DNA from 3 places in the Hydrogenophaga sp. ZJX-1 genome. Region 2 is predicted to be linked to each of the others. Evidence: predicted binding sites of a transcription regulator. Region 2 holds the regulator's gene; each other region holds the start of a gene.
The links. The regulator sigma-54, encoded in region 2, starts transcription at its own class of promoters, with help from an activator protein. The targets are predictions, from matches to a motif close to TGGCANGNAANCTGCTTT.

Region 1 (7,290 bases), on a different contig from region 2:
GTGCAGGCCGAGCCCGACGACACGGCCACGCCCTTGATGCCCATCAGCAGGGACTCGCCTTCGACGTAGTTGAAGCTGCAGTTGAGGTACTGCACGGCGCGCTGGCTCTCGTCGCCGTTGAGCACCACGCAGTCCAGCTTCTGGAAGCCGGCCCAGAGGCGGTCGCGCAGGGTCTTGATGCGGGCGTTGTCGGCGGCCATGTTCTCGCGCGCCAGCCAGAAGGCTTCACCCATGCCGACGATCTGGTGCGTGGCCAGCGTGCCCGAGCGCATGCCGCGCTCGTGGCCACCGCCGTGCATCTGCGCATCGATGCGCACGCGTGGTTTGCGCCGCACGTACAAGGCGCCGATGCCCTTGGGGCCGTAGATCTTGTGGGCGGACAGTGAGAGCAGATCAACCGGCAGCACATCCAGATCGATCACCACCTTGCCGGCGGCCTGGGCGGCGTCCACATGGAAGACCACGCCCTTGGCGCGGCAGATGGCGCCGAGCGCGGCGATGTCCTGAATGACGCCGGTCTCGTTGTTGACCATCATCACCGAGGCCAGCACGGTGTCGGGCCGCAGCGCGGCTTCGAACACCGCGATGTCGAGCAGGCCGCTGGGCAGCACCGGCAGCACCGTGACCTCATAGCCTTCGCGCTCCAGCTCGCGCATGCTGTCGAGCACCGCCTTGTGTTCGGTGGCGACCGTGATGAGGTGTTTGCCTTTGGCGCGGTTGAAATGCGCCGCACCCTTGATCGCGAGGTTGTTCGATTCGGTGGCGCCCGAGGTCCAGACGATCTCGCGCGGGTCGACGTTGATCAGCGAGCACACTTGTTCACGCGCCAGCTCCACCGCCTCGTCGGCGGCCCAGCCAAACGCGTGCGAGCGGCTCGCCGGATTGCCATACAGCTCCGTCAGATACGGAATCATCTTGTTCGCCACGCGGCGGTCCACCGGGGTGGTGGCGGCGTAGTCGAGGTAGACGCTGGCGGCGGCACGGGCGGGGGCGGGATCTCGGCTGCTGAGCGACATGGAAGACTCCAGAAAATTGGGTGGACCGCAGCGCTTTCCGCAATTTCGGTGCCATGCCATTTGTTGCCTGTTCGCGACGTTTTTCGGCCCGCTTTGTTGGTTTTGTTCGCGCCATCCGCCGTGTCATCGAACAGCACTGTCCGGTTTGTCGGAAAGCGTGAAGCCAAACGATCAACGGCGCACACCATCAAGTTATTGGTTCATTTCTTGCATGAGAGCGCGTCAGGAGGTGGCTTTTCTGCGTCAGAAATCCCTGCGTTGGTGCTCACCGGCCACGCCAGGGGCGGCGCTGCCCTGTATCAGGTCCTGCCTTGCACCTACCCGGAGCGCACCATGGTGATGAACACACAGATGACCGCAGCGCGGCGCGAACTGAACGTGATCTACGAGATCAGCAAGACGCTCGCGACCTCGCTCGACGTCCACAAAACTTTTCGTGAAGCCCTTAACTATTTGTTGCAGGCAATGGACTGGCGACGTGCCTTTGTCGTGCTGTCCGAACCGGGCTCCGCCGAGTTGCACGGCCTGTGCGCTGTCGGTCTGAGCCTCGAAGAAAGCCAGCGCCTGAAGTTCCTGCCGGGTGAGGGCATCGTGGGCCGGGTCTACGCCACGGGCATGCCGTTTTCTGCGCCCGACCTGCGAGCCGAGCCGCTGTTCCTGAACCGCACCGGGGGCGCCGACCAGAGCCCGGGCGCCTGTGTCGCCATGCTGGCCACGCCGATCCGGGCGGACCGGCGCACGGTGGGCGTGCTGGCGGTCGACTACCTGAATCCGCAGACCCGCAGCCACTTCGGTGACGACCTGCAGTTGCTCAAGATGGTGTCCACGCTGATGGGTCAGGCGCTGCTCTTGCACCGCAGTGTCAGCGCGGCCCACGACAGCATGCAGGACGAGGTGCGCCGCATGTCCAAGGCGCTCAAGAGCGGCAACAAGATCGAACACGTGGTGGGCACCTCGGCGCCCATGCTGGAGGTGTTTGACCAGGTGCACCAGGTGGCGCCGGCGCGCACCACTGTGCTGTTGCGTGGCGAGAGCGGCACCGGCAAGGAAGTGATCGCCAGAGCCATCCACAGCCTGTCGCCGCGCAAGCGTGAAGCGTTTGTCTGCGTCAACTGTGCGGCGCTGACCGAGTCGCTGCTGGAGAGTGAACTCTTCGGCCACGAAAAGGGCTCGTTCACCGGCGCCCAGGGCCAGCGCAAGGGCCGCTTCGAAATGGCGCACGGCGGCACCCTGTTCCTGGACGAGATCGGTGACATCTCGGCCTCGTTCCAGGCCAAGCTGCTGCGCGTGTTGCAGGAGCGCGAGTTCGAGCGTGTCGGGGGGTCGACGGCGGTGAAGGTGGATGTGCGCCTGATCCTCGCCACCAACCGGGATCTGGAACGCATGGTGAAGGCGGGCGAGTTCCGTGCCGACCTGTACTACCGCATCAACGTGGTCAGCATCCAGCTGCCGCCGCTGCGCGAGCGCCGCGAAGACATCCCGGCCATGGCCAAACATTTTCTCGACCGGTTCAACCGCGACAACGCACGCACCACCCAGTTCAGCCCGGCGGCGATGCGGGTGCTGAGCAGTTGTTACTGGCCGGGCAACGTGCGCGAGCTGGAGAACTGCGTGGAACGCACCGCGACCATGGCGCACAGCGATGTGATCACCGACCTGGCCTTCCCTTGCCAGGGCAACCGTTGCCTGACCCAGGTGTTGCACCACATCGACCGCGAAGACGCGGTACGGCCGAGTCGCCTGACGGAGATTCCGATCCAGGAGCGCCCGATGGGTCCCGCCGGGGCCGATGCGGCCTTGCCTGCGCCCAGCGAGGTCTCTCCCGAGCCGGTTGCCGTCGCCGCGCCGACCGCTGTCGCCGATGGCAAGCCCGAAGGCGAAAGCGAGCGCCTGGTCTGGGCGATGGAGCGCAGTGGCTGGGTGCAGGCCAAGGCGGCGCGCCTGCTGAAGATTTCACCGCGCCAGATGGGCTATGCCTTGCAGAAGCATGGCATCGAGGTTCGGAAGTTTTGAAATCGTTGTAGGGGTTGCTGGCGCCACCCGTTGACCTGGGCCACGCGCCGGGCGTCCGCGGCGGGTCGCCTTCGCGCTCGCGCAGATGCTTGTCCTCAGGCCGGAGGGCTTGCGTGAACACCGGGCTGGTGGTCGAGGCTCGGTGGCATGCGCGAATCCTCTTCGGCGCCCCGCCGCAGCCACCCGACACGTCTGCGAACGGGTGGGCGGAACCAACGTTTGACTTCCCTCTTGCACATGGATGCTGATCAAGGTCGGTGGTTGGGAGGGTCGGGCGCAGGCTACATTCGCGGTGGCCACAGAGCCCGCCAACAAGCCCGTTGTTGATGCCGTGATGCCGGCGAACCCCCACAGCCGCCCGCGAGCCTGAGCCGGAGAACGGCCCTCACAAGCGCCGGCCTTGCCCACACCGCCGAGTGGCGCCAGTTCACAGAAAACCAGAGTGTGGCCTTTGTCGCAAGCCAGACGCGATACATCCAAAAAAATGTGGCTCCTGTGGCATCTGCGACAACCGACAAAAGACATCAGTTCCTTGATTTAAAACAAGATTTCCGGTGGCACGGATTTGGCTATAGGTCCCCCATGCGGCCAAGTGTCGGACGCGAAAAGGGTTCCCATGCAAACCAGCGCAGCCAGTGGTTCATTGCCGGCCAAGACCTACATCGGCATCGGCCAGATCAAATCCTTGGGCGCCACGCCCGAACTGCCCGCCACCGGTGGTGGTTGTGGCACCTCCGGTGGTGAGGGCAAAGCCAGTTGTGGCACGTCCGACGGTCCCGACGACATGCCCCAGGAAGTCTGGGACAAGGTCAAGAACCACCCCTGCTATTCCGAAGAAGCCCACCACCACTACGCGCGCATGCACGTCGCCGTGGCGCCGGCCTGCAACATCCAGTGCAACTACTGCAACCGCAAATACGACTGCAGCAACGAGAGCCGCCCCGGCGTGGTCTCGCAGAAGCTCACGCCCGAACAGGCGGTGAAAAAAGTGGTCGCCGTGGCCAGCGAGATTCCGCAGATGACGGTGCTCGGCGTGGCCGGCCCGGGCGATGCGCTGGCCAACCCGGCCAAGACCTTCGAGACCTTCCGCATGCTGCAGGAGCAGGCACCCGACATCAAGCTCTGCCTGTCCACCAACGGCCTGGCGCTGCCCGATCAGGTCGACGAGATCTGCAAATACAACGTCGACCACGTGACCATCACCATCAACATGGTGGACCCGGCCGTGGGCGAGAAGATCTACCCCTGGATCTTCTGGAACCACAAGCGCGTGACCGGCTACGAGGCCGCCAAGATCCTGCACGAGCGCCAGATGCTCGGCCTGGAAATGCTCACCGCGCGCGGCGTGCTCACCAAGATCAACTCGGTGCTGATCCCCGGCATCAACGACGAGCACCTGATCGAAGTGAACCGCGAAGTCAAGAAGCGCGGCGCCTTCCTGCACAACATCATGCCGCTGATCTCCGAAGCCGAACACGGCACGGTGTTCGGCCTGACCGGTCAGCGTGGCCCGACCGCGTCCGAACTGAAGGCCGTGCAGGACGCCTGCATGGGCGGCGCCAACCTGATGCGCCACTGCCGCCAGTGCCGCGCCGATGCGGTGGGCCTGCTGGGCGAAGACCGCTCGGAAGAGTTCACGCTCGACAAGCTGGAGCAGATGGAAGTGGTCTACGACCTGGACAAGCGCAAGAGCTACCAGGACAAGGTCGAGGTCGAGCGCCAGGCCCAACAGGCCGCCAAACACGAAGCCCTGGCCGCGGCCACCGCCATCGGTGTGGACGACGACCTCAAGGTGCTGGTCGCGGTCGCCACCAAGGGCGGCGGCCGGGTCAACGAGCACTTCGGCCACGTCACCGAGTTCCAGGTGTTTGAGGTCTCGGCCGCGCAGGCCCTGTTCGTCGGCCACCGCCGTGTCGACCTGTATTGCCAGGGCGGCCATGGCGACGACGAGCAGCTGCCTTCGGTGGTCAACGCCATCAACGACTGCCACGCCGTGCTGGTGGCCAAGATCGGTGCCTGCCCGCGCGACGAACTGCTGGCCGCCGGTGTCGAGCCGGTGGACCAGTACGTCGGCGAGTTCATCGAAAAGGCCGCGCTCGAGTGGTTCAACGACTACCGCGGCCGCATCGCCAGCGGCGCCATCACGCACCAGCCGCGCGGCGACGCGCAGATCCGCCAGGGCGCTTTCACCGGCGGCCTCGCCGAAGCCGCCTGACACCAACAACCCATCCCCCACGACGTCCCCCAGAAGGAGAGCCACCATGCCCATGAAGATCATCGCTTCCACCTGCACCGCCTGCTCGGCCTGCGAACCCGAGTGCCCGAACGTCGCGATCCGCGAAAAAGGCGGCACCTACGTCATCGACCCCAAGAAGTGCACCGACTGCGAAGGCCACTACGACGAGCCGCAGTGCGTCGCGGTGTGCCCTGTGGACGGCTGCATCGTCAAGATCTGAAGCACCCCCGTTGCTTGCTCGCTGCGCGTAGCCGCATCCCCCCTCAAGGGGGCGCACCTGGCGGCCCGGAAAAGCCGGTTCCGCGGGTGCCCTGGTGGGGGCTTCGCTTCGCTCACCCTGGGGCTTGCAACTCGCTTCGGGCATCGCCCGAAACATTGCTGTCACACCGATTCATTGAGACAACCTGAGACCACCACCATGCTGCCCAACATCGTCCTCAAGCCCGCCGCCGTCAAGTTCATTTCGCGCATCGTGCGCTTCTCCGGCCTGCCGGCGGGTGCGGGTTTCCGTCTGGCGGTCAGCCCGGGCGGCTGCTCGGGCTACAGCTCGGAATTCAGCGCCGAAGCCGCGCCCGGCCCCGGTGAGCAGGTGCTGGAGATCGAAGGTCTGCGCCTGTTCCTTGGCGCCGAGAGCCGATTGATGCTCGAAGGTGTGATCGTCGATTTCGCCGATACGCCGACGCAGTCGGGTCTGACCTTCACCAACCCGAACCAGGCCGCCTGCGGCTGCAGCAGCGCTTCCAGCGAGAGCCCGGCGCCGGTGGTGGGTGTGACCAAGATCGAGATCGGCGCCATCGGGCGCGGTCGCCCGGCCTCGCTGGCCTCCTGAGCGCCGGCCATGAACGCCGCCGTCGTCAACCTGGGGCTGGACGACGCGCTCGACGCGTTCGGCGCCGGTGCGATCGGCGGCGCGGTCAGCCCCGAGGTCGATGCGCTGATCAGGAAGGCGGGCCTGCAGCGAGACCAGGGCGACGAAGCCCTGGCCTTGCTGGAGCAGGCGCGCGCCCTGGCACCCAGCCACCCCGGGCCCTTGATCGCGCTCTACCGCTTTCATTTTTATGGTCATGCGCTGGACAAGGCCCGCGCGGTCGGTGAAGACGCGCTGGCGATTGCGCGCAGCGCGCTCGGCCCCAACTTCGGCGACCAGCCGCCCGACGACGACGCCCTGCGCCACGACCCGGCCGTGCGCTTTTACCTGTTCACGCTCAAGGGCCTGGCCTACCTGAACCTGCGCCTGGGCGACTTCGACGAAGCGCGCCTCATGCTGGCCGCGCTGCGCCAGCTCGACCCGAAAGACCACCTCGGTGGTGCCTTGCTTTCGCACGTGCTGGCGCGTCGAGAAGCGGCCGACACGCCCGACGCGGTGGACCCGCTGAGCGCCTACCCGGTGCGCGGCTGGAGCGGAACTGGGGCCAAGCTATGAGCGACGCGCCGGGCCGTTCCCAAGCAAGCTCGCACCGCAGCCCGCAGGGCGGAGGTCATCCAGTGAACGCGCTGAGCGAGTTCAAGGCCACCCGCGCCCCCGCCGGTGACATCGAAGCCTCGCACTGGCAGGGCGGCCCGGTGGACTGCAGCGCCTGCGAATACGCGGCCCTGCGCGACCGCCCAGGCGAACAAGGCTGTGAACCGGGACATGCCTGCATGCAGGACGTGTACGCGCGCCGCATCGACCGTTTTTTCCGCTGGCACCCGGAGCAGGGCGACCGCCAGCTCGGCCACCCGTACTTCGAGGTGCGCGCCATCGCCGCGCGCCACGCCAACGTGTTCCGCCTGGCCTCGCTGATGGACGACCCCGACGAAACCGTGCGCCTGCAGATCGCGCTGCGCCTGCCGCAGCAGTTGCTCGGCCGCATGGCGCACGACCCGCACCGCGAGGTGCGCATCCGCGTCGCCCAGCGCCTGGAAACCGCCGAACTCGCCGCCATGCGCAACGACAGCGACTACGGCGTGCGCGAATGGGTGGCGCGGCGCCTGCCGCTGGCGCTGCTGCCCACCATGGCGCGCGACCCCGACCGCGCCGTGCGC
Region 2 (7,290 bases):
GCCTGATGGTCGAGTTCGTCTCCGCCAACCCCACCGGCCCGCTGCACGTGGGCCACGGCCGCCAGGCCGCCCTCGGCGACGCGATCTGCAGCCTGTACCAGACCCAGGGCTGGGACGTGCACCGCGAGTTCTATTACAACGACGCGGGCGTGCAGATCGGCACCCTGGCCAACAGCACCCAGCTGCGCGCCAAAGGTTTCAAGCCCGGCGACCCCGAATGGCCCGAAGCCGCCTACAACGGCGACTACATCCAGGACATCGCCAACGACTACCTGGCCAGGAAGACGGTGCACTCCGACGACCGCGAATTCACCGCCAGCGGCGACGTGGACGCGCTCGACGACATCCGCCTCTTCGCCGTGGCCTACCTGCGCCACGAACAAGACCTGGACCTGCAGGCCTTCGCCGTCAAGTTCGACCATTACTACCTCGAATCCAGCCTCTACACCAGCGGCAAGGTCGACGCCACGGTGCAGAAGCTGCGCGACGCCGGCAAGACCTACGAGCAGGACGGTGCGCTGTGGCTCAAGTCCACCGACTACGGTGACGACAAGGACCGCGTGATGCGCAAGGGCGACGGTTCCTACACCTACTTCGTGCCCGACGTGGCGTACCACATCAGCAAGTGGGAGCGCGGTTTCACCAAGGTGATCAACATCCAGGGCACCGACCACCACGGCACGATTGCCCGCGTGCGCGCCGGCCTGCAGGCCGCGGGCGTGGGCATTCCAGAGGGCTATCCGGACTACGTGCTGCACACCATGGTGCGCGTGGTCAAGGGCGGCGAAGAGGTCAAGATCAGCAAACGCGCCGGCAGCTACGTGACGCTGCGCGACCTGATCGAATGGACGTCGAAAGACGCGGTGCGCTTCTTCCTGCTGAGCCGCAAGCCCGACACCGAATACACCTTCGACGTCGACCTGGCCGTGCAGAAGAACAACGACAACCCGGTCTATTACGTGCAGTACGCGCACGCGCGCATCTGTTCGGTGCTGGCTTCCTGGGGCGGCGACCCGGCCACGCTGAGCGGCGTGGACCTCGCGGCGCTGGAGAGCCCGGCCGCGCAGGCGCTGATGCTGCTGCTGGCCAAATACCCCGCCATGCTGGCCGACGCCGCGCGCGACTTCGCGCCGCACGACGTCACCTTCTACCTGCGCGAGCTGGCCGCCAGCTACCACAGCTACTACGACGCCGAGCGCATCCTGGTGGACGACGAGGCGGTGAAGCTGGCCCGTCTGGCGCTGGTGAAAGCCACCGCCCAGGTGTTGCACAATGGTCTGGCGGTTCTGGGCGTGAGCGCCCCACAAAAGATGTGAAGCTGATGTTCCCCATGAAAAAACCTACCCTGCTGGCCCGGAAACACTTTGGCGGCACGCTCACGGGCTTCGTGATCGGCCTGCTCGTGGGGCTGGGCATTGCGCTGTCGGTGGCGGTGTACGTCACGCGCGTCCCGGTGCCCTTTGTCGACCGGGGCGTGTCGCGCAAGCCGGCGCAGGATGTGGAGGAAGCCGAGCGCAACAAGGGCTGGAACCCGAACGCCGCCTTGGGCACCAGCCCGGCGACCGTGCCGCCAATGGTGGTGATCCCGGACCCGGCGCCCGCGCCGGTCGTGGCCGCACCGGCGGAAAGTCCGGCCGCTGGCAAGCCCGTCGCCCCGCAGCCGGCAACGGCGCCCACGCAGGCCGATCCCCTCGGTGAACTGATGCGCTCGCGCACCGGTGCCGCCAATGGGGGAGCCCCGTCGGCCGGCGCGCCGGCGGCTGCCGATCCTTTCACGTACTTCGTGCAGGCGGGCGCCTTCCGTGCACCCGAAGAAGCCGAAGCCCAGCGCGCGCGTCTAGCCATGCTGGGCATGGCGGCCGACATCAGCGAGCGGGAACAGTCGGGGCGCGCCGTTTTCCGGGTGCGCGTCGGACCATTCAGCCAGAAAGCCATGGCCGACGCGACACTGGAGCAACTCGAGATCAACGGGGTGGAAGCCGCCCTGGTGCGCGTTCAGCGCTGAGACGGGTGCGTGTTCCGGAACTTTTGCCCGGGCCCTTGAGACCAAGCAGGCCAACACAAGGAGTTTGATTTGATGCAACGCCGCGATATTTCCCGTTCTCTGCTGGCTGCCGGTGCCCTCGCCGCCAGTGGCCTTGGCATCAGCCCCGCCTGGGCCCAGCGCGTCGGGTTCAAGGAAGGCAAGGACTATGTCCGCCTGAGCCAGCCGGTGCCGGTCAGCACGCCGCCCGGGCAGGTGGAGGTGGTGGAGTTTTTTGCCTACTCCTGCATCCATTGTTTCAATTTCGAACCGCTGCTCAACGCCTGGATCAAGAAGCTGCCCGCCGACGTGAAGGTGCGTCGCGTGCCGGTGGCGTTCACCCAGGCGTTCGTGCCCATGCAGCGCCTGTATTTCGCACTGGAGTCCATGGGCCTGGTCGACACCTTGCACGGGAAGGTGTTCAAGGCCTTTCACGAAGAGCGCTTGCCGCTGACCACGGCGCCGGCGATCATCGCGTGGGTGGAAAAGCAGGGCGTCGACCGTGAAAAGTTCATCGGCTTCTTCAACGGCAGTGCCGTCAAGATGGCCGAGGCCGCCACTGCGTTGCAGAACGCCTACGACGTGGAGGGCACGCCGGCACTGGGCGTGGCGGGCCGTTTCTACATCGGCGGACAGGGGCCACGCACCATGCTGATTGCCGATTCGCTCATCGTCGAAGCGCGCAAAGCCTGATCTTTGCTTCCCCCAGCTCGAGACAAGACCCGCATCTGGCGGGTCTTGTGTTTTCAGGGGCTGTCGATTGAGTGCCGATCGCCAACAAGTCGGCTTTGCGCCGTTACAATGAATGCAAGATTTGTGCCCCACTAAAGCCATGCCCACACACCACTTTCCCCCCCGATGGACCCTTCGCTTCCTGGCTTCGATGGCCGGTCTGGTGCTGGCAGGCGCGGCCCAGGCGGAGCTGGCCGACAAAGACAAGCCCATGAACATCGAGGCGGACTCGCTGCGCTACGAAGACACGCGGCAGACCAGCGTCTTCACCGGCAACGTCCTGATCACCAAGGGCACCATCGTCATGCGGGGCAGCAAGATGGACGTGCGCCAGGACCCGCAGGGCAACCAGTTCGGCGTGGTGACCGGCACGGCGGCAGCGCCTGGCTTCTTCCGCCAGAAGCGCGAGGGCCTGGACGAGTGGATCGAAGGCGAGGGCGAGCGCATCGAATACGACGGCAAGGCCCAGACCGTGGTGTTCACCGGCAGCGCCGTGCTGCGCCGCTACCGCGGCACCCTGCTCAACGACGAAAGCGTGGGCAACCAGATCACCTACAACAGCCTGACCGAGGTGTTCACCGTCAAGGGTGGCCCCGCCAACCGCACCGCCGCCAACCCCTCGGGTCGGGTGCGGGCGATGCTGACACCCATTCCGGAGGCAGATGCGGCACCCGCTCCCGCCACCGATCCAGCCCAACTGCGCCCCAGCACCAATCTCAACGAGAAGAAGCAGTGACGACCATGCCCATGGCCAGTACGCCACCGGCGATGGCGGTGCGCAGCAGTCTGGAAGTTCAGGGTCTGATGAAGGCCTATGGCAGCCGCAAGGTGGTCAAGGATGTCTCCCTCAAGGTCGACAAAGGTGAAGTGGTCGGCTTGCTGGGCCCCAACGGCGCGGGCAAGACCACCTCGTTCTACATGATCGTGGGCCTGCTGCGCGCTGATGGTGGGCAGATCCTGCTCGACGGCCAGCGCATCGAAGCCTTGCCGATCCACCGCCGTGCCCGCATGGGCCTGGGTTACCTGCCCCAGGAAGCCTCGATCTTCCGCAAGCTCACGGTGGCGCAAAACGTGCGCGCCGTGCTGGAGTTGCAGCACGATGTGGATGGCCATGCCCTGAGCGAACCTGAAATCGCCAGCCGGCTCGACGAACTGCTCAAGGATCTGAGGGTGGACCATCTGCGCGATTCGCCCGCACCCTCCCTGTCCGGTGGCGAGCGGCGCCGGGTGGAGATTGCCCGTGCCCTGGCCACGCGCCCGCGTTTCATCCTGTTGGACGAGCCCTTTGCCGGTATCGACCCGATTGCCGTGCTGGAGATCCAGCACATCATCGGGTTCCTGAAGTCCCGCGGCATCGGCGTGCTGATCACCGATCACAACGTGCGCGAAACCCTGGGCATCTGCGACCACGCCTACATCATCAGCGACGGTCACGTCCTGGCCAGCGGCACGACGGCCGAGATCATCGAAAACGCCGAAGTACGCCGTGTGTACCTGGGTGAGAACTTCCGCATGTGAACATGACCTCCACGATCGTCATTTCATGTACTTCGCTGCCCCCCGAGGGGGCTGATTCGCCTTGGGGCGGCCCGGCGGCGAATCTCCGTTTCGCACTGCTGTACTTCCAGGCATGAAACAAGGCCTGTCCCTGCGTGTTTCGCAGCATCTGGCGCTGACGCCCCAGTTGCAGCAGTCCATCCGGCTGCTGCAACTCTCCACGCTGGAAATGGCGCAGGAGGTCGAGCAGATGCTCGACGAAAACCCGTTTCTGGAGCGCACCGAAGACATCGCCGAGCGCGAAGCCTTCGGTCTGGAGCAGGTCGATGCGCCGGTGAGCGCGGGCGAACAGATCGCCGAGGCCGCGTTGCCGGTGGCCGACGCCGTGGCCGCGCCGACCGAATACGACGGCCCGCTGCCCGACCGCGTCAGCAGCACGTCCGACACGCCCGCTGACAGCGGCTCTGGCGACGAGATTGAAAGCCGGCTCGACGGTGCCACCCCGGTGGAAGAAAGCTGGGAAGGCGATGGCACGGTCGAGATGGCGCCCGACGACAGCGAATGGGGCGGTGACGCACCCGCGCGCAACAGCGGTTCGGGCGGCGACGACGACGAAACCGCCAGCGCAGCCGACCTGGCCCGCAGCCCCGTCAGTCTGCAGGACCACCTGCACGAGCAGGCCCGTTGTCTGCGGCTGAGCGACGAAGACCAGGCGGCGCTGTATTTCCTGATCGAGTCGCTCAACGACGACGCCTACCTGGAAGACGACCTGGCCGAGCTCGCCCTGGGCTTCTGGCGGCTCATGCACGGCCGCGAGGCGGCCGCTCCCGGGATCGAGGAGCTGGAGGTCGCTGAAGCCCAGCTGCGCATGGCCTTGGGCCTGCTGCAGCACATGGAGCCCACCGGTGTGGGCGCGCGCAACCTCGGCGAATGCCTGCGGCTGCAGATCGAGGAGCTGCGCAACTCCCCCGAAGCTCGCGCGGCGCTGGCCATCTGCAACCAGTCCATGGAACTGGTGGCCAAACGCGACATCAAGCGCCTGTGTGCCCTGTGCGGCATCGACGATGAAACCGCCCGTGCTGCGCTGGCCATCATCGCCCGGCTGGAACCCAAACCCGGGCGCCGCTTCATCGATGTCGAGCGCAACGTGGTCGTGCCCGACGTCATCGTCACGCGCGCCGGCCGGGGTTTCAAGGTCATCCTGAATCCCGACGTGATGCCGCGCCTGCGTGTGCACGACGTCTACGCCAACGCCATGCGGCAAAACCGCGGTGGTCGCGACAACGGCGGTGAAGCCGGCCACGCCGCCATGCAGCAGCGCCTGCAGGAAGCGCGCTGGTTCATCAAGAACATCCAGCAGCGCTTCGACACCATCCTGCGCGTGTCGAGCGCCATCGTCGAGCGCCAGCGCAACTTCTTCATGCACGGTGAACTCGCCATGCGCCCGCTGGTACTGCGCGAGATCGCCGACGAGCTGGGCCTGCACGAGTCCACCATCAGCCGCGTGACGACCGCCAAGTACATGGCCACGCCGTTTGGTACCTACGAGCTCAAGTACTTTTTCGGATCCTCGCTCGGTACCGAAACTGGGGGCAACGCGTCGAGCACCGCGGTACGCGCCCTGCTCAAGCAGTTCATCGCCTCGGAAGAGCCGAAGAAACCGCTGTCCGACAATCAGCTTTCCGACCTGCTCAAGGAGCAGGGCATCGAATGCGCGCGCCGCACCGTGGCCAAGTACCGCGAGGCGCTGCGCATCGCGCCGGCCAACCTGCGCAAAGCGCTGTGAACACTCCCTGCGCCGCTTCGCGTCTCCCCCCTCAAGGGGGACCGCACCCGCGGCCTGGCAAAGCCAGTTCCGTGGCACGTGCCGGAAGCTGGGCCGCGTAGTCGCCACCTGCGGACGCACCCGCGCTCAACATCTTCAGTACCTGCCGTGAACCAGCTCAAACTCTTTCTCCCCTGCGCCGCTGGCGTGGAGGACATGCTCGCCGACGAGGTGCAGCGCATCACCAACGAACCGCTGGCCTTCAAGGCACGCGGCGGCGTGGGCATCAAGGCCTCGTGGCGCGACGCCATGCGTCTGAACCTGCACAGCCGACTCTCTCAACGGGTATTGGTGCAGCTGTGGCACGGTGGTTACCGCAGCGAGCAGGACCTGTACAACGCGGCCGGCGAGATCGCCTGGGAAATCTGGTTCACGCCGCAGCAGACCATCAAGGTCGAGATCACCGCGCAGCACAGCCCGCTGACCAGCCTCAACTTCGCCGCACTGAAGATCAAGGACGCCATCTGTGACCGCTTCCGCGACAAACGCGGCGAGCGCCCCAGCGTGGACACCACCTGGCCCGACGTGCGCATCTACGCCCACCTGACCACCGACGAACTCACGCTCTACATCGACACCTCGGGCGAACCGCTGTTCAAACGCGGCTGGCGCGAAGACAAGGGCGACGCGCCGCTGAAGGAAACCCTGGCCGCGGCCATGATCGCCGCCACCGGCTGGAACGGCGGCGCGGCCGAATCGCTGGACGACATCACTCCGCTGTACGACCCCTGCTGCGGCAGCGGCACGGTGGTGATCGAGGCGGCGCAGATCGCGCTCAACATACCGCCTGGCATGCTGCGCCGCTTTGCGTTTGAAAAGATGCTGCCCTACCAGCAGCACGTGTGGACAGCGATCCAGGACGAAGCCGAGCGCGACATGCGCGACTGGCCCGAAGGCCACGCGCCCATCGTGTTCGGCAGCGACGTCTCGTTCCGCATGGTCGATTTTGCGCAACGCAACGCCGAGCGCGCGGGCGTGGCCCACGCCATCGAACTGCGTGGCGGTGATGCGCTGCAACGTTTGCCGCCCACCCAGAAGCCCGGTGTGATGCTGCTCAACCCGCCCTACGGCGAGCGCATCGCCGCGGCCGGCGTGGCCGGTGAGAATGCCAGTGCCCGCGCCCAGCGCATGGAGCCGCGCGCACCGCGCACCTTCACCGCCGGCAAGGCCGCTCCACCCGCGCCCGGCCTGGGCCGCGAGAGCGCGCAGATGA
Region 3 (7,290 bases), on a different contig from region 2:
AGGTTGTGCGGGTTGCGGGTGGGGCCGTAATGGGTGTTTTCGGTGGTGAAGCCGTAGGCGTATTCGTCCATGTTGAGCGAGCCCACCAGCACCGCGCCAGCGTCTTGCAGACGCTGCACCAGCACCGCGTCGGCGGTGGCGGGCGGGTGCGAGCGGTTCACCTTGGAGCCGGCCAGGGTCACCTCACCGGCGATGTCGAACAGGTTCTTCACCGCGAACGGCACACCGGCCAGCGGCCCCAGGGTTTCGCCGCGCGCGCGCCGGGCGTCCACGCTCGCCGCCTGGGCCCGGGCGGCGTCGAAGCGGGTGCCGGTGAAGGCGTTCACGCGGGCGTCGGTGGCTTCGATGCGGGCGATGCAGGTCTCCAGCACGGCGGCGGCGCTGCGCTCGCCGCGGGCGACGGCCTGGGCGGCCTGAGAAAGTGAAAGCGTGGGCATGGCGCGGCTCAGCGGGGCAAGTCGAAAGGAGCGGGACGAAACAGTTCGGCCGGCTCGTCGTGCGGGGCCAGCGGGATGGCCTCCAGCGTTGCCGCGAGGCCGGCGGTGCGCTGCAGGTGCACCGCCACGCGCGCGGCCTGCGCGTCGTCCAGTGGCAGGCTCAGCACCACAGCGGCGGCCTGCACATAGGCCAGGGTCTGCTCGTCGGTCATCGGCGCACCTCGGACAGCGTGGCCACGGTGCGAAGGCCTTCGCAGCGGGGGTGGTGTGGCATGGCGAGACTCCTTCGGGTGGAAAAAGAGGCCGGTGGGTCGGTGTCAGGGAAACGCGAGGCGGGCCGGTGCGGTGGAGGCCAGGTAGGCGCGCCAGCCGCCCAGGTGGGTGATGTCGGCCGCGTCCTGCAGCGCCAGGGGCTCGCACAGGAAGCCCTGCACGCTGCTGCCGTCGGCGACCTGCAGGCTGCCGATGGACAGGGGTGCGGGCACCAACGCGACAAAGCTGCCGTACTGCGCCAAAGGCATGTCCCAGACCTCGATCTCGATACGTTCGCCTTCGCCGGGCGCCACCCGCAGCAGGCCGGGCTTGGGCGGCGTGGTGTCGGGCAGCGCGAAGAGGCGGTAGACCGGCGCGGTGTGGGTGCGGCTGAGCAGGGTCGCGCCGCGTTCGGTGAGCTGGCCGTTGAGCGGCATGCCGGAGAGGTGCGCGCCGACCACGGCCACGCGCACGCGCGGCGGTGCCGCGAGGGTCAGGCCCGCGATGGGCTGGGGTTCGGGCAGCGGCTGGCCGGTGGCGCCCTGGGTCAGGCCGGTGGCGTGGTGGTAGCGCTGGCCGAGCTCGGCCAGCTGCCAGTCGCTGCCGCAGCGGCCGATCAGTGTGATGCCGAACGGCAGGCCGTCGGAGCGCCAGCTGCTTGGCACCGACAGCGCGGCGTAGTCGAGCAGGTTGACGAAGTTGGTGTAGGCGCCGAGCTGGCGGTTGAGCGCCACCGGGTCGGCCCGCATCGCTTCGATGGTGGGGTGCGTGGGCGCGGTCGGCACCACCATCAGGTCCAGGCCGCGCCACAGCGGCTCGGCCTGCTGGGCCAGGGCGGCGAGGCGGGTCTGTGCCGCCACCAGATCGGCCGCGCTGTAGGGGCGGCCGGCGCCGACGATGCTGCGCACCGGCTCCATCACCTCGTCCTCGTGGGCATCGAAGAAGCCACGGATGGCCGCGTAGCGCTGGGCCACCAGGGCGCTGCCGTAGAGCATGTCGGCGCAGGCCGAGAACACGCCGAAGTCGATGGGAACGGCCTCGCCACCGAGATCCTTCAGGCGCTGGACCGCCTCGTCAAATGCTGCGCGCGCGGCCCCGTCGCCGAAGAACGCCAGCGAGGCCGGCAGGCCGAAGCGGAAGCGCGCATTGAAAGGCGTGTTGGCCAGCGACAGGGGGCGCGAATACGGATCCGCCGCATCGTGCCCCAGCGCCGCGGCCAGCACCTGGGTGGCGCGCGCCACCGTGGTGGCGAAGATGGACACGCAGTCCACGGCCTGCGCGGCGGGCACCAGGCCATGGGCGCTGATGAGCCCGCGCGAGGGCTTCAGGCCCACGATGTTGTTCAGGCCGGCCGGCACGCGGCCGGAGCCGGCGGTGTCGGTGCCGAGCGCGAAGTCGACCTGGCCGGAGGCCACCACATAGGCCGACCCCGAGCTGGAACCGCCCGACACATACAGGGGGTTGATCGCGTTGGGCACGGCGCCGTAGGGCGAGCGCGTGCCGTTCAGGCCGCAGGCGAACTGGTCGAGGTTGGTCTTGCCGTGTAGCGATGCACCAGCGTCGAGCAGCTTCTGCACCACGGTGGCGTGGGCGGAGGCGGTGTAGGCAAACGCCGGGCAGGCGGCGGTGGTGGGCCAGCCGGCCACGTCGATGTTGTCTTTCACTGCAAAACGCAGCCCCGACAGTGCACCGGACCCGGTGCCGCTCAGCGGCTGCGCCGGCTGGTGCAGCCAGGCCTCGGACGCCCAGGGCGCTGCCTGCTTCATGGACGGCATGTCGGGCGTCTGCACAGGATCGGATTCATGCACCATGATTAAGCATTCCATCTTGTATCCAAGTTCAGATGCAATATCGGTGCCAGGCGGGACGAACCGCGCCGGGATGGTTTCGGAATCGCCGGTGCGCAAAGAAGGTGGCAGGGATTTGAGTCAGGGCAATAGAGTCAGTCGCCGCTCACGTCGCTACGTCCTTGACCCGTATGGGGTGGCCCACCGAGTGAAAGTCGGTCTCGATGATTTGGCTTGGACGGCAACCCATCTCCGCCAGCACGACGCGCGCCCTTCCCCCACGGTTGAATTCGGGGGGCTGACCTGTCCCTCATCAGCCGGGTCGCGGATCCCTGCGACCGCCGTGCTGGGGTCTGTTCACACCATTTTTCCAGGCGTGAACCGGGCCGTGGGCAGGGCTGCTCAAAGCCTGAGCCTGACCTGGGGGCCCCTAGGCCTGCAGCCGGAAGGCCGCCGCCCACGCCTGCGCCTGCGCCTTCAGCGTCAGCTGCCCGGCGAGCTGCCTGGCGGGGTCTGCGGCTGCCGGGCCAGCAGTTCGAGGGCTTTTTGCAGGAGCAGCTTGAAGTTGATCTTGCCCTCCGCGGTCACTGGCCACTCGCCTTCCCAGGGCAGAAACGCCTTCGGCACCTCATAGGCCGCCATCCGGCTCCTGCAGGCCTCGCGCAGAGCAGCGGACTCCGGCATGGCGTGGCCGCTGCGCATGCGGACAAAGCTCACCACCTTGGCGCCCCAGTAGGCGTCGTCCACGCCCATGGTTTTGACGTCGTCGACGCTGTCGGTGAAGATCTCGAGCAGCTGTGTGGTCACGCGCGTGGTCGAGACGTTCTCGCCACCGGACTTGACGACGCCGCCCAGGCGGCCCAGGTAGGTGAGGTAACCGTTGTCCAGGTGGCCGTAGTCGCCGCTGTGGAAATAGCCTTCGGCATCGAAGGCCTTGGCAGTTTCGTCGGGCTGGGCGTGGTAGCCACGGAAGAGGTACGGGCTCGTGTAGCAGATCTCGCCGGGCTGGCCCTGCGGCTGGCGCGCGCCGGTCTCGATGTCCTTGATGACGACCTGCACGCCGGGCAGCGGGCGGCCGTGGGTGTTCCTGTTGATGTCTTCGTCCACGCAGTCGTGCTCGGCCAGCGAGATCAGCGGTCCGTTCTCGGTCTGCGCGTAGAGGTTGTTGATGGTGGCGCCGGGCGGGCACATGGTGCGCACCAGGTCGTAGGTGCGCGGTTCGCCGGCCAGGATGGCCTTGCAGATGCCGAAGCGGTGCTGTTCGAAGCCGGGCACGCGGCGCATGCCTTGCCAGTGGGCGTCGAAGCCGAAGGTGCTGGTGCAGCCGTGGCGGTCGATGAGCCTGAGCGCTTCCTGCGGCTGGAACCCGTCCATGAGGACCAGCGTGGTGCCGCAATAGGCCAGGTTCATGGTCAGGGCGAAGATGCCGCTGTTGTGATAGAAGGGCGCGAGGTTGACGTAGCGGTCGTCTTCGGTCAGGCGCAGGTTGCGCGCGCCGAAGTGCGCGGTGGCCAGCGGCGGCCGGTGGTCCCACAGCGCGCTCTTGGACAGCGAGGTCGTGCCCGAGGTCTGGCACATGAACTGGATGTCGGTGGGCTGTCCGGCGTCGACCAGGGCTTGCAGCCGTTCGTGGTCCACGGCGCGCGCCGGATCGAGCAGCGTGTCGAAATCGAGATAGCCCGGCGGCACCGGCCCGGTGTGGCCGACGCAGACCACCTGCTCCAGCGAGGGCAGCGACGGCGCGCGCATGCGACCACCGTCGCTGGCCAGGTCGGGCAGCGCGCCCTGCAGCAGGGCGATCACGTCGCGCGGCCCCTGGCGGTCGACGGCGACGATCAGGCGGGGGCGGTTGCGCTGCAGCACGCCCTGCAGTTCGTGGGTGCCCCACAGCAGGTTGAGCGGATTGATGATGGCGCCGATCTGCAGGGTGGCAAAGTACAGCGCCGCGAACGGGGGAATGGGACCGGGCAGGGTGGAGACCACGTCGCCCTGGCCGATGCCCAGATCCAGCAGGCCCTGGGCGATGCGCTGGACCTGCTGGTGCAGTTCCCGGTAGCGGATCTCGCGGTCCTCGAACACCAGGGCCAGGTGATCCGCACGGAGGGCGCAGGTCTGGTTGAACAGCTGGGGAATGGTGCGGTGGTACCAGCCGTGCGAATGCAGGCGTTGGGGCAGCATGGGAACCTCTGCGGAAGTGGAAGGGAGGGCCACGGCGGGCCCTCCGGGTTGCGGCGTCAGCGGATCGTCAAGGCCTCACCTGGCCATGCCATGGGCCTTGACGTCGACCTTGGAAAACACCTCGTTCCAGTACAGGTCGGCCAGGGCTTCGGCACTGTTCACGGGCTCGACCAGCTTGGTCCACTTGTCCACCAGCGGACGCATGGCGGCGATCAGGGCGTCGGCCCGCTTGACGTTGTGCTGCTTGGTGTAGCTGGCGCCAATGCCCGTCACGTCGGCTTCGATGGCGGTGCGCGAGGCCTTGAGCAGGGCCGGGTCGGCCTGGTTCATCCTGGCACCCTTGGCGACGGCCTGTTCGACGTCGCGCTTGGCGTAGGTGTAGTAGCGCCAGGTCACCTGGGCACCCATCACGGCGCCGGCGTGCAGCATGCCCTTGCGCTGGCTTTCGTTGAGCTTCTGCCAGACCTCCTGGTTCATGTTGGTGGTCGAGCCGGTGAACACGCCGCCGGGCAGGCTGGCCGTGATGTCGGTGGTCACTTCCTTGAGGTTCAGGCCGCTGAGTTCGGGGGCGGACTGGATGCTGCACTCGACGACCTTCTGCTTCATGGCTTCGAAGATCTCGTTGCCCGGCAGCGAGGCCGGCGTGGCACCCATCTGGCGGGCCCAGCGGGCCCAGGCGGCGCCGCCGGCCCGCAGGCGTGCGCCCTTGAGATCGTCGGCCGTGCGGATGGGCTTGGTGCACAGCAGCATGTAGGGCGAGCTGCCGCCGGTGCCGGTGTAGACCTGGCCCTGGCGGGCGAAGTCGGTGTTGCACTCGGTGCACTGGTTGAAGATGAAGTCGGCCATGGCGCCGGCGTAGGCCATGCCGGCCTTGTCGCCCGGCTTGTCCTGCAGGGCCAGCAGCATGGACAGCTCGGAGGCCATGTTCACGTGCGGGTACTCGGCGGGCGAGTAGGGCGTGAGCACGTAGCCGATGTCGGCGATGCCCTTGCCCAGGCCGGACGACATCTCGGCCAGGTTCAGCAGGGACAGGTCGTACACCTTGAGGTTGACGGTGTTGTCGGTGTACTTCCTGACCGCCTCGGCATAGACCCGTGCCGATTCCGGTGCGGCACCGGTCGGGAAGCCGACGGCGTAGCGCAGGGTGGTCTGGGCCAGTGCTGCGGTGGCGCCGAGGGTGCCGGCGGCCACGGCGGCGGTGGCGAGCAGGGTGCGGATGGGTTGCATGGTCTCTTGTCTCCTGGTTGTGGGCCCCGTGGCGGGGCATGTGTGAAAACGGTGCGGTGCGGCCGGTGGCCGGCTCAGTCCCGGAAGACGGGCGGGCGCTTCTCGCGTGCGGCGGTGACGGCTTCATCCAGGTCCTGCGAATACAGCATGGCGGCGTTCCAGGTGGCCACGTGGTCCAGCCCGTCGGCGATGCGGTGGTCGCGTGCGTGGTTGAGCATGTGCTTGGTCCCGCGCAGGGCCAGCGGCGATTTGGCCGCGAGGGTGCGGGCGACTTCCGTCACGCCGTCCGCCAGGGCCTGATCGCTGTCGAAACAGCGGTTGACCAGGCGCATCGCCTGGGCTTCGGTGCCGTCGATGCGCCGTCCGGTGAACGCCATCTCGCGGGCCAGGCCTTCGCCGACCAGGCGCGGCAGGCGCTGCAGCGTGCCCACGTCGGCCACCAGGCCGACGTCGATTTCCTTGACGCAGAACCAGGCCTGGGCGCTGGCATAGCGCAGGTCACAGGCCGCGATGATGTCGATGCCGCCGCCGACGCAGGCGGCGTGCACGGAAGCGATCACCGGCTTGGCGCAGCGCTCGATGGCGGTGACGGTGTCCTGGATGTCCAGGATGTGTTCGCGCAGCCGCTCGCGGGAACGGCCCTCGCAGGTGTCGCTGGTGAGCTGGCGCAGTTCGTCGAAGGTGGCCAGGTCCAGTCCGGCGCAGAAGTGGCGGCCGCGCGCCTCCAGGATGCCGACGCGGGCGGCATCGGTGCGGCCCAGCCAGCGCATGGCCTCGCGCAGTTCGACCCACATGCGCAGGTTGATGGCGTTGGCCTTGTCGGGCCGGTTCAGGGCGATGCGGGCGATCCCCTGGTCCAGGCTGATGGCCAGGGTCGCCATGTGCGGTGTCGTCATGCCGAGGGCTCCGGTGCGCCGGCGAAGCGGGGCGCGCGCTTGTCCATGAAGGCCTGCACGCCCTCGCGGGCATCGGCCGTCGAGCCGCTGGCCACCATGCCCAGGTGCTCCAGGGCGAGCTGCTGCTGCAGGCTGTGGCTGGCGGCCTGGTCGACCAGGGTCTTGACGCGGGCCAGCGATCCGGTGGCGCCACGCGCCAGGGCACGCACCAGGGCCTCGGCCGCCGGCATGAGGGCGTCGTCGGCATGCACCTCGGCCACCAGTCCGGCCGCCAGGCATTGCGCCGCGTTCAAGGGCTGGTTGGTGAACAGGATGTGTTTGGCGCGCATGGGACCGACCAGCCGCGTGAGCGCCCAGGAGACGCCGACGTCGGGGCTCAGGCCGATGGCCGAATAGCCGCCGCGCAGCTTCATCGATTCACCGGCCAGCACGATGTCGGCGCACAGCGCCACGCCGATGCCGCCACCGCCCAGCGATCCGTTGACCGCGCTCACCACCGGCACGGGCAGCGTG

Region 1: the regulator sigma-54 is predicted to act here: its motif matches at 3,585-3,602, upstream of nifB (nitrogenase cofactor biosynthesis protein NifB).
Region 3: the regulator sigma-54 is predicted to act here: its motif matches at 2,532-2,549, upstream of atzF (allophanate hydrolase).

The regions. Positions count from the first base shown of each region.
Region 1 is NZ_JBMBRA010000001.1:38,327-45,616, forward strand. Features, by position in the region: gene ACN5W5_RS00200 (IscS subfamily cysteine desulfurase) at 1-1,016, opposite strand, end outside; gene nifA (nif-specific transcriptional activator NifA) at 1,353-3,029, shown strand; gene nifB (nitrogenase cofactor biosynthesis protein NifB) at 3,646-5,244, shown strand; gene ACN5W5_RS00215 (4Fe-4S binding protein) at 5,291-5,485, shown strand; gene ACN5W5_RS00220 (HesB/IscA family protein) at 5,684-6,094, shown strand; gene ACN5W5_RS00225 (hypothetical protein) at 6,104-6,688, shown strand; gene ACN5W5_RS00230 (4Fe4S-binding leucine-rich repeat protein) at 6,685-7,290, shown strand, end outside.
Region 2 is NZ_JBMBRA010000009.1:171,276-178,565, forward strand. Features, by position in the region: gene argS (arginine--tRNA ligase) at 1-1,316, shown strand, start outside; gene ACN5W5_RS21980 (SPOR domain-containing protein) at 1,331-2,005, shown strand; gene ACN5W5_RS21985 (thiol:disulfide interchange protein DsbA/DsbL) at 2,078-2,716, shown strand; gene lptA (lipopolysaccharide transport periplasmic protein LptA) at 2,856-3,491, shown strand; gene lptB (LPS export ABC transporter ATP-binding protein) at 3,497-4,273, shown strand; gene rpoN (RNA polymerase factor sigma-54) at 4,386-6,038, shown strand; gene ACN5W5_RS22005 (THUMP domain-containing class I SAM-dependent RNA methyltransferase) at 6,186-7,290, shown strand, end outside.
Region 3 is NZ_JBMBRA010000002.1:644,553-651,842, reverse strand. Features, by position in the region: gene ACN5W5_RS07785 (AtzE family amidohydrolase) at 1-437, opposite strand, end outside; gene ACN5W5_RS07780 (DUF4089 domain-containing protein) at 446-649, opposite strand; gene atzF (allophanate hydrolase) at 755-2,455, opposite strand; gene ACN5W5_RS07770 (class I adenylate-forming enzyme family protein) at 2,960-4,654, opposite strand; gene dctP (TRAP transporter substrate-binding protein DctP) at 4,730-5,881, opposite strand; gene ACN5W5_RS07760 (crotonase/enoyl-CoA hydratase family protein) at 5,956-6,777, opposite strand; gene ACN5W5_RS07755 (enoyl-CoA hydratase/isomerase family protein) at 6,774-7,290, opposite strand, start outside.